Regions from separate parts of the Leucobacter exalbidus genome, predicted to be linked through region 2. Evidence: predicted binding sites of a transcription regulator. Region 2 holds the regulator's gene; each other region holds the start of a gene.
What was found. The regulator HrcA, encoded in region 2, represses chaperone genes, less so after heat shock. The targets are predictions, from matches to a motif close to TTNGCACTCGNNNNNNNCGAGTGCNAA.
Positions count from the first base shown of each region.

Region 1: a site for HrcA is predicted at 1,371-1,397, ahead of groL (chaperonin GroEL). Genes of this name have one in related genera too.
Region 3: a site for HrcA is predicted at 1,695-1,721, ahead of groES (co-chaperone GroES). Genes of this name have one in related genera too.

Region 1 covers NZ_JAFIDA010000001.1:2,575,499-2,578,776, reverse strand. The annotation lists gene groL (chaperonin GroEL) at 1-1,310, opposite strand, end outside; gene JOF28_RS11670 (LytR C-terminal domain-containing protein) at 1,490-2,332, opposite strand; gene JOF28_RS11665 (heme/hemin ABC transporter substrate-binding protein) at 2,456-3,278, opposite strand, start outside.
Region 2 covers NZ_JAFIDA010000001.1:356,196-359,473, forward strand. The annotation lists gene hemW (radical SAM family heme chaperone HemW) at 1-1,190, shown strand, start outside; gene hrcA (heat-inducible transcriptional repressor HrcA) at 1,274-2,311, shown strand; gene dnaJ (molecular chaperone DnaJ) at 2,356-3,278, shown strand, end outside.
Region 3 covers NZ_JAFIDA010000001.1:2,832,418-2,835,695, forward strand. The annotation lists gene JOF28_RS12880 (THUMP-like domain-containing protein) at 1-894, opposite strand, end outside; gene JOF28_RS14620 (DUF4190 domain-containing protein) at 891-1,574, opposite strand; gene groES (co-chaperone GroES) at 1,802-2,098, shown strand; gene rarD (EamA family transporter RarD) at 2,197-3,108, shown strand; gene guaB (IMP dehydrogenase) at 3,208-3,278, shown strand, end outside.

The sequences.
Region 1 (3,278 bases), 2.2 Mb from region 2:
CCAACAGCCTCGTCGCCCGTGAGCTCGAGCGTAGCGAATGCCGTCTTGCCAGCCTGGATCAGCGCCACGCCGCCGCCGGGCAGAACGCCCTCTTCGACTGCTGCCTTCGCGTTGCGAACGGCATCCTCGATGCGGTGCTTGCGCTCCTTGAGCTCAACCTCGGTCGCTGCGCCAGCCTTGATGACTGCCACGCCGCCGGCGAGCTTCGCGAGGCGCTCCTGGAGCTTCTCGCGGTCGTAGTCGCTGTCGGTGTTCTCGATCTCGCGACGGATCTGCGTGACGCGACCTGCAATTGCGTCGTCCTCGCCGCCACCCTGCACGATGGTCGTCTCATCCTTGGTGATGATGACCTTGCGTGCGGTGCCGAGCATGTCGAGCGTTGCGTTCTCGAGCTTGAGGCCAACCTCTTCCGAGATGACCTGGCCGCCGGTGAGGATCGCGATGTCCTGCAGCATTGCCTTGCGGCGATCGCCGAAGCCGGGAGCCTTCACAGCAGCCGACTTGAAGATGCCACGGATCTTGTTGAGTACGAGAGTAGCGAGTGCTTCGCCCTCGATGTCCTCAGCAATGATGAGGAGCTGCTTGCCCGACTGGATTACGGGATCAACAACGGGGAGCAGGTCCTTGATGCTGGAGACCTTGCTGTTGACGATGAGGATGTACGGATCCTCGAATACAGCTTCCTGGCGATCTGCGTCGGTGACGAAGTATGCCGACAGGTAACCCTTGTCGAAGCGCATGCCCTCGGTCAGCTCGAGCTCGGTGCCGAACGTGTTCGACTCCTCGACGGTGACGACGCCTTCCTTGCCGACCTTGTCGATAGCCTCGGCGATCAGTGCGCCGATCTGCTCGTCAGCGGCCGAGATGGATGCGGTTGCCGCGATCTCGTCGGTGGTCTCGATCTCCTTGGCGTTCGCGAGGAGCTGAGCGGTGACGGCTGCTACAGCCTTCTCAATGCCCTTCTTGATCGCGATGGGATCGCTGCCGGCCGAAACGTTGCGCAGGCCCTCGCGCACGAGTGCCTGTGCGAGAACGGTTGCGGTGGTGGTGCCGTCGCCTGCGACGTCGTCAGTCTTCTTGGCGACCTCCTTGACGAGCTCGGCGCCGATCTTCTCGAACGGATCGTCGAGTTCGATCTCCTTGGCGATTGAAACGCCATCGTTCGTGATGGTGGGAGCGCCCCACTTCTTGTCCAACACAACGTTGCGGCCGCGCGGGCCGAGCGTTACCTTCACGGCATCAGCGAGGATGTTCAGGCCTCGCTCTAGGCCACGACGTGCTTCTTCGTCAAACGCAATAATCTTTGCCATGTGATTTCGCCCCTTTCGGACGGTCTCGAAAACTGTGAGCGCCGACGTAAGTCGTCACCGTTAGCACTCAGTCAATCCGACTGCTAATAACAATACTGGCACTCGTGGTGTGTGAGTGCAAGAAGCTCGCGCACAGCGAACACCTTATTTTCCAGGCATTCAGCTGATGGCCAGCGGGGTTACGGCGTGGTTTCCTCGGCGGGCGGCGCGGGCTGTTCAGCGGGCGCCGGCGCGGGAACGTCAACGGGTGCCTCAGCTGGGGCCTCGAGCGGTGCTGCAGGAGCGTTTTCAACGGGCGCTTCAGGGACGCCGTCGACGCCGCCTTCAGCCGCTTGCTGGGGTTCGCTGTCAGCGTCAGCTTCGCCTGCGGGATTCGGCTCGACGCCCTCTTCGGGAGCCTCGGGTGATGACGATTCCTTTGCGCCTTCGCCTGCCGCGGTCAGCGCTGCGGCTTCGTCGTGGCCGGGGCCTGCATAATCTGCGCCGAGCAGCACGACCAGCTGTGCACCGTATTCCTTGTAGTCCTCGGTGGTGTAGGTCGAGAGGCCGCCCAGCTTTGCGGCGAGCCCCGCAGCAGCTTCAGCATCAGCCGGGTCTGAATAGAACACCGCAGAGATCGCGACGTCTGTGGTGGCCGCGCTGCCCGAGAACAGGATCTGGCCCCACTCTTCGTCGACGATGATTTTGTCGAGCGCGGCGGCAAGGTTCTGGATCTCGCTGCCGTTAATGACGGCGACGGTGGCGTTGGGATCTAGCTCGGGCTCAGTCTTGGCCGCCTGGGCGACGGGTGCGCCCTTGTCCAACGCCGGGAGCTTCCCTGAACTGCCCACGCTGTGCACAGCGAGCACGCCCAGGGTCGTCAGAAGCGCGAAGCCGAGCAACCCTGCGATCACGTATTGCCAGACGTAGCGCGGGCGCGAAATCACGCGGTGAGCGCCCACTCGACCTGAACGGACGACCCGGTCGAAGCGGTCCTCGGGGTAGCTTTGACGCTCCCCTGACCCTGCGGTAGTTTGCCCCACGCTGCTCCTCATATAGCGGTCGGTCACACAACACCGACGATTCGCCCCTACATTACAGTGCGGTGGCTGCAAGCGTGGTGATTTCGCGAGGCCACAACCGGTTTGACCGAGATCAGTGAGTGTCTACTTCTCGGGGGTGGGAAGCGAATCGGGGGCGTAGATCGCGCGGGCGAGACCATCGATGACATCGGGCAGGCGTGTGCCGCCCGCAAACAGGAGCTTCTCGTCGACGTCAATGATGCGGCGCTTTTCACCCGCAGACGTCAGCGCGATGCTGGGCTGGGCCGCGAGCAGCCCGTCAACTCCGCCAGCGCTTTCGAGGCCCTGTGTCATCACGAGCAGAATATCGGGGTCGATCGCCACGAGGGCCTCATCGGTCATGGGGCGTTCGCCCTTCCAACCAATTTCTTTCGCAACGTCCACGGCGCCCACTGAACTGATCATGCTGTCAATGCCGCTTCCCTCGCCAAAGAGATAGTAGATGCCCGAGGTGCCGCGCACATACAAGAAGGCTACGCGTGGCAGGTCGGCTTCGTCTGCGGGCAGTAGCTCAGCGACCTCAGCTTCTTTCGCTGCGACTGCAGCCTGGATCTCAGCGTTGAAATCATCGGCGATGTGTCCCACGCCCAGCGCATCAGCAACCTGCTGCGCTGTTTCGTAGGTGGTCTTGTCATCAACCGCACGGTCAACGGTCACGACGGGAATCCCCGCGTCACGCAGCTGCAACACCACATCATTCGGGCCGATCGTGCCATCGGTCAGAATCAAAGAGGGGTTGAGCGCCAGCACACCCTCAGCATCGATAGCGTGGCCTGATCGAGTTACCACGGGGAGATCTTCTGCACCTTCAAAATTGGTCGAGACATCGCGACCAATCAGACTGTCGCCCATGCCCAGTGAGTGCACCAGCTCAGCCAGTGAGCCGCTCATCGACAGGGCCAGCACA
Region 2 (3,278 bases):
CCGAAGACGGTCTGCTGCCTGCAAGTGCAGCGGTCGGCAGCGATGAGCGTAACTTCGGCGTATATGTGCACGTGCCGTACTGCCGCGTGCGCTGCGGGTACTGCGACTTCAACACCTACACCGCGCAAGAACTCGGCGGCACCAGGCAGAACGACTACGCCGAACAGGCAGCCTGGGAGCTCAGCTTCGGCGCCGATGTGCTGCGGCGCTCGGGCGTTGCCGAACGCCAGGTATCGACGGTGTTCTTTGGGGGTGGCACGCCGACCCTGCTGCCCGCGACCGACCTTGCCCTGATGCTGCAGCGCATCAAGGACGAGTGGGGTCTCGCACCGGGCGCCGAGGTGACCACCGAAGCGAACCCTGATTCGGTGGATGCCGCGTATCTCGCGACCCTCGCCGAGGCCGGGTTTACCCGCGCCAGTTTCGGCATGCAATCGGCGGTGCCGAGCGTTTTGGCGACCCTTGATCGCACGCACACCCCCGAGCGCGTGCCGCTCGTCACTGGGTGGGCGCGCGACGCGGGTCTGCAGGTGAGCGTCGATCTGATCTATGGCACGCCGGGGGAGACGCTCTCTGATTGGGAGCGGTCGATCGATGCGGCGCTGGCCACGAATCCCGACCACATTTCGGCCTACGCGCTGATTGTCGAGCGCGGCACGAAGCTCGCCGCCCAGATTCGCCGCGGCGAGGTGCCCGAGCCCGATGAAGATCTACACGCCGAAATGTACGAGCTCGCCGACGCACGCTTTCGTGAGGCCGGCCTGTCGTGGTATGAGATCAGCAACTGGTCGCGCACGCCCGAAACACGCTCGAGCCACAACCTGTCGTACTGGACCGGCGAAGACTGGTGGGCGGCGGGCCCCGGCGCGCACAGCCACGTGGGTGGCGTGCGCTGGTGGAACGTGAAGCACCCCGGTGCGTACGCCCAGCGCGTGGCCGCGGGCGTTTCGCCCGCACACTCGCGCGAATTGCTCACCGACGCAGCCAGGCTTGAGGAGCGCGTGTTGCTCGAGACCCGGATCGCCGACGGCCTGCCAATTGAACTTTTGGGGCCTGAGGGACGCCGGGCAGTGCCCGAGCTGATTGCGAGCGGCCTGATTGACGGTCGCGCTGCCATCGGTGGTCGGGTGGTACCGACCCTGCAGGGCCGGCTGCTTGCCGACACTGTGGTGCACCGGCTGCTGGAGTGACCGAGATTTGCTCTTTGGTATCGACCAGGTGCTCTGCGATAGACTTAGCACTCGTAAACAGCGAGTGCTAGGAGGATGGGTCGATGGTCTCTGAACGTAGCCTCGCTGTGCTCCACGCAATCGTGGGCGATTACGTCTCTTCGAACGAACCCGTTGGCTCAAAAGCCATCGTCGATCGGCATGAGTTTGGGGTGTCGGCCGCGACGATTCGCAACGACATGGCCCTGCTCGAAGAGAATGAGCTGATCGCCCAGCCGCACACCTCATCTGGGCGCGTGCCCACCGATAAGGGGTACCGGCTGTATGTCGATACCCTCGCGAGGATCCGGCCGCTTTCAGGTTCGCAAAAATCAGCCATCGAGCGATTTTTGGGTGAATCCAGCGACCTCGACGATGTGATGGGGCGCACAGTGCGCATGCTCTCGCAGCTGACCAATCAGGTCGCTGTTGTGCAGTATCCTTCACTGCGCGCCACCGTTGTGCGTCACATCGACCTCGTCGCCATTGGCGAAGATCGCGTGTTGTGCGTGCTGATTCTGGGCACGGGAGTGGTCGAGCAGCAGCTCGCTTGGTTGCCGGCAACGCGGGTCACCGAGGCCTGGGTGCACGGGCTGCGCTCGCGCATCGCTGAAGCAGTGGTGGGCGGCGACGTCGAATCTGGTGTCGCTGCCGTGAGCGCGCTGCTTGAGACAGTTGGCGAGTGGGCCGAGCCCGCAGAGGCCACCGTCGTTGAGCGCGTGATCGAGGTGGTGCGCAGTCAGCTGCAAGCCAACCGCAGCGATCGCATTGCCGTGGCCGGTGCCGCAAATCTCACCCGCATCGATGCTTTCGCCGGCTCACTGCCGGGCGTGCTCGACGCGATTGAAGAGCAGGTCACCCTGCTGCGATTGTTTGCCGAGCTCGCGCAAGAGGGCCGCACCGTGGCCGCATCCATCGGCCGCGAGAACGCGCCGTATGGGCTCTCCACCGCCTCGGTGATTGCGTCTCGATACGAAGACGCGGGGGACTCCTCGAAACTCGGGGTGCTTGGCCCCATGCGCATGGATTACGCGGGAAATATTGCCGCCGTACGCGCTGTTGCTAGATATTTGAACCAAATCTTGGGCGAGGACTCAGCATGATTCCCTCGTCACATGACCGTTACAACCACTGAGGAGCTAGGCCTGTGGCCGATCACTACGAAACCCTCGGAGTCTCGCGCGAAGCGACCCCAGAAGAGATCAAGAAGGCATACCGCAAGCTGGCACGTCAGCTGCACCCCGATGTAAACCCCAGCGAGGAAGCCTCAGAGCGATTCAAGGGTGTCACGCACGCCTATGACGTCTTGAGCGATGCCGAGCAGCGTCAGAACTATGACATGGGTGGCCAGGGCGGTCAGGGTGGCGCTGGCGGCTTCGGTGACATCTTCGAAACCTTCTTCGGCAGTGGCGGCTTCGGTGGCGGTGGCCAGCGCGGCCCGCGCCCGCGCGCCGAGCGGGGCGAAGACGCGATGATTCGTGTCGACGTCAGCCTGCAAGACGTAATGTTTGGCGTGCAGCGCGACGTCACCGTCAACACGGCCGTCTTGTGTGATGTGTGCCAAGGAAGCAGCTGCCAGCCCGGCACTCACCCCGTAACCTGTGACGTGTGCAACGGTCACGGCCAGGTGCAGCGCCAGGTGCGCTCGCTGTTTGGCAACGTGGTCACCATGCACCCTTGTGGCAGCTGCCAGGGCTATGGCACGGTCATCGAGAACCCCTGCGTCGAGTGTGGCGGCAAGGGTCGCGTGCGCGAGCGCCGCACCATCCCCATTGATATTCCCTCTGGCATCGACACCGGCACGCGGTTGCAGCTGCGCGGCGGCGGCGAGGTGGGCCCCGGTGGTGGGCCCAACGGCGACCTGTTCATCGAGTTCCGCGTCGTGCACCACGATGTATTCAGCCGAGATAACAACGACCTGCTGTGCACCATGCAGGTATCGATGACCGACGCGATCTTGGGCGTCGAGGCCAAACTTGACGGCATTGACGGGCTGCTCGAGGCCGACGTGCCCGCGGGCACCCAATCGGGCGACATCATCACGGTGCGCGGCCGCGGTATTCAGGGGCT
Region 3 (3,278 bases), 2.5 Mb from region 2:
GTATAAGTACTCACCCAGTTCGCGCACCTCGGCGTCTTCGGCGTCGGCTGCGGCCGTGAGCTCGTGCGCTTCGCTCTCGCCGCGCATCACGAGCGCCGCGCGGCGTATCCCGTCACGCGCCGCGGCACCAAACCACAGCCCGGTCTCAACGACCTGACCATCCACCGAAATCCACTGCGCCTCAGCGTCGGCCGGAATCAGATCGCGGTCGAGCCCCGGCCCCAACTTCACGCCGGTGGGCATGCGCTGCGCCACCGCGAACGCGAAGGCGAGCGAGGGGGAGTAGTCATCGGGGGAGGCGACGCGGCGGGTGTCGCGGTGCCCCGCGGTGCGGCGGGCGGGGTCAAGAAACGCCCCGTCGATGCCCGCGAGGTCAAACGATTCGGCGTCGGCGCGCACCGCCGCGGGCACCGGGCGCCCCAGCTTGCGGCCCAACGTCGCAAGATTGTGGGTGGCCAGCGTCGCCGTATACGGGTCAAGTTCGACCGCGTGCGGCGTCACCCCCGCGGCGAGCAGGGCGAGCGACTCGGCCCCGATACCGCACCCGAGGTCTGCCACCGAGCGGCACCCGGCCCGCACAAAACGTTCGGCGTGGGTGCGGGCCACGCGTGCGCGGGTGGCCTGCTCGAGGCCCGCCTGGGTGAAGAGCAGCGCGTCGGCGAGCTCCCCGAACTTGCTTCGGGCCTTCATGCGTAGCTCGGCCTGCGTGAGCGCGGCCGCAATCAGCGCCGGATCAACCTCACGCTTGCGCAGCTGCGTATTGAGCTGGCCTGCCGTCACACCGGGCTCAGCGAGCCGCTCACTGACCTCGGTCAACAGGGCGAGACCTGGCTCGGTCAGCAGTTCCTCCCACCCTGGCGCTGCCAGGGCGGGAGGATCGAGGGGATCGATCATGAACTGTATGAGTACGACGAGTAATCAGCAATCTCATTGAAGACCGAGCTCATGCTGGTGATCATGGCCATAATCAAGAACGCGTACGTGATCACGAAGAGCAACACGAACACGAAGTACGCGTAGCTGATGATGAGGCCGGTGAGACCCAAGCCGCGACCGGCGTCACCGTTGCGCTTGATCTGGCTCAGACCGATGTGCCCAAAGATGATTCCGGCAAGCGGAGCGATAAACGCAAAGACGATCGAGAGGAACGCGAACGTGTTGGTGCCGCCGAGCGTGGTGCCCTGCGACGGCGCACCCACGGCGGGCGGCTGCACGTACGGCTGAACGGGCTGCTGCGTGTGCTGCGCGGCAGGCCGCTGCATATTCGCGAACGCGCCCTGCTGTGCGCGGTAGGGCTGCTGCTGTTGGGCCTGCTGCGCGGCGGGCGCCTGCTGTGCCTGGGGCTGGGCAGGCTGGGCCTGTCGTGATGCTTGGGCCTGCTGTGCTGCCTGGGCCTGCTGAGCGGCCTGCTGCTGAGCAGCATGCGCGGCCTGAGCCGCCTGGTCGATCTGTGCGTACGGCCTGGTCTGCTGCAAATCGGGGAGCTGCTGCGTGGGGAGCGCCTGCGTTACCTGCTGGGCCTGTGCGGCGAGCGACGCATTCTGCTGGGGGTCAGGGGTGTTCGGCGTGGACATGAGTCCTCCTCGAAGTGCGACGGGCGGGGCGATCACGGGTAAAACACCCGCGAAACGGTGGTTCTAGTCTAGGGCGGTGCGATAAATTCCGTTCGCTGTGCGCGATACCGTGGCGCTGCATTGGCACTCCCCTTGCACGAGTGCCAAACTGAGACATAGACTCTGAGGTGGGCGCGCACGCAATGGGCGGGCGCGCAAGCACTTCAGCCATCGGAAAGAGGTCAACTGTGTCGGTAGCTATCAAGCCGCTCGAGGATCGTATTGTTATCAAGCAGGTCGAGGCCGAGCAGACCACTGCTTCAGGTCTGGTCATTCCCGACAGTGCGAAGGAAAAGCCCCAGGAGGGCGAGGTCGTGGCAGTAGGCCCCGGTCGCGTTTCTGACAGCGGCACCCGCATTCCTCTCGACGTCGTCGTTGGCGATGTTGTGATGTACTCGAAGTTCGGTGGCACCGAGATCAAGGTTGGCGTTGACAACTACCTCGTGCTCTCGGCTCGCGACATCCTCGCAGTCATCACGCGCTAAGCGCTGATTACCCATTACGGGCTCTCGACCATGCGGTCGGGGGCCCGTTTTGCGTGTGCGGGGCGGCACTTCGCAGATAGGCTGAGCCGGTGACACAAATGCGAGCGGGACTGGGGTATGGCGTCGGCGCGTACCTCGTCTGGGGCACCTTCCCCATCTTCTTCGGCCTGATTGCGGTAGTGAATCCGCTTGAGGTCGTGCCGTGGCGCGTGGGCACGACCCTCGTGTTCTGCGCACTCATCGTGACCATCTCACGGCGCTGGGGTCGCGTGCTCGCGATTATCAAACGGCCGAGGCTTTTGGGCTGGTTCGCCCTGTCTGCGGTGCTGCTTTATGTCAACTGGCAACTGTTCGTCATCGGGGTGATGTCGGGCAACGTCATCGAGACGGCGCTCGGGTACTTCATCAACCCGCTGTTCACGATTCTCATTGGCGTCGCCTTTCGCGGTGAAAAGCTCACCAGGCCGCAGTGGTTCGCTGTGGGCATCGCGGCCGTAGGCGTCGTCATTGCCGCGGTCGGATACGGCAGCTTCCCGTGGATCGCGCTGGGGATCGCCGCATCATTTGGGCTCTACGGAGCCGTGCACAAACTCGCGGGCGAAGAGGTTGACGGGGTCACCGGTCTCACGGTCGAGACCATGGTCTCGGTGCCCATCGGCGCGGTGCAGATGATCATCGTCGCAAACCTCGTGGGCATCGGTGCATTTGCGCACGGCCCCTGGATCGCGGTGCTGGTGCTCGCCAGCGGCGTGATGACTGCGGTGCCGCTGATCCTGTTCGGTGAGGCGACGCGCAGGCTGCCGCTGTCGTACATCGGTTTCTTGCAGTTCATCACCCCGGTGCTCAGCTTCCTCTACGGTTTCCTTGTGATGCACGAGCAAGTATCGGTCACCCGGTGGATCGGGTTCATCGCCGTGTGGATCGCACTGGTGATTCTCGTCAGTGAAATGGTGACCCAGCACCGTCGTTCGCTACGGGTTACGGGCAGCGTGGCCACAGCTGCGGAATGATCCCAGCTGCCGAGACGTTAGACTACTTTGAAGGCGCCCGACTCCACCCATGAGTCTGTGAGCGCCCCGAAAACTTCACTACACGACAGATGAGGTGCCATGGAACAGCGTGATCCCTTCGCATTTACCGGACTAACCTACGACGACGTGCTGCTCCTTCCGGCGCACAC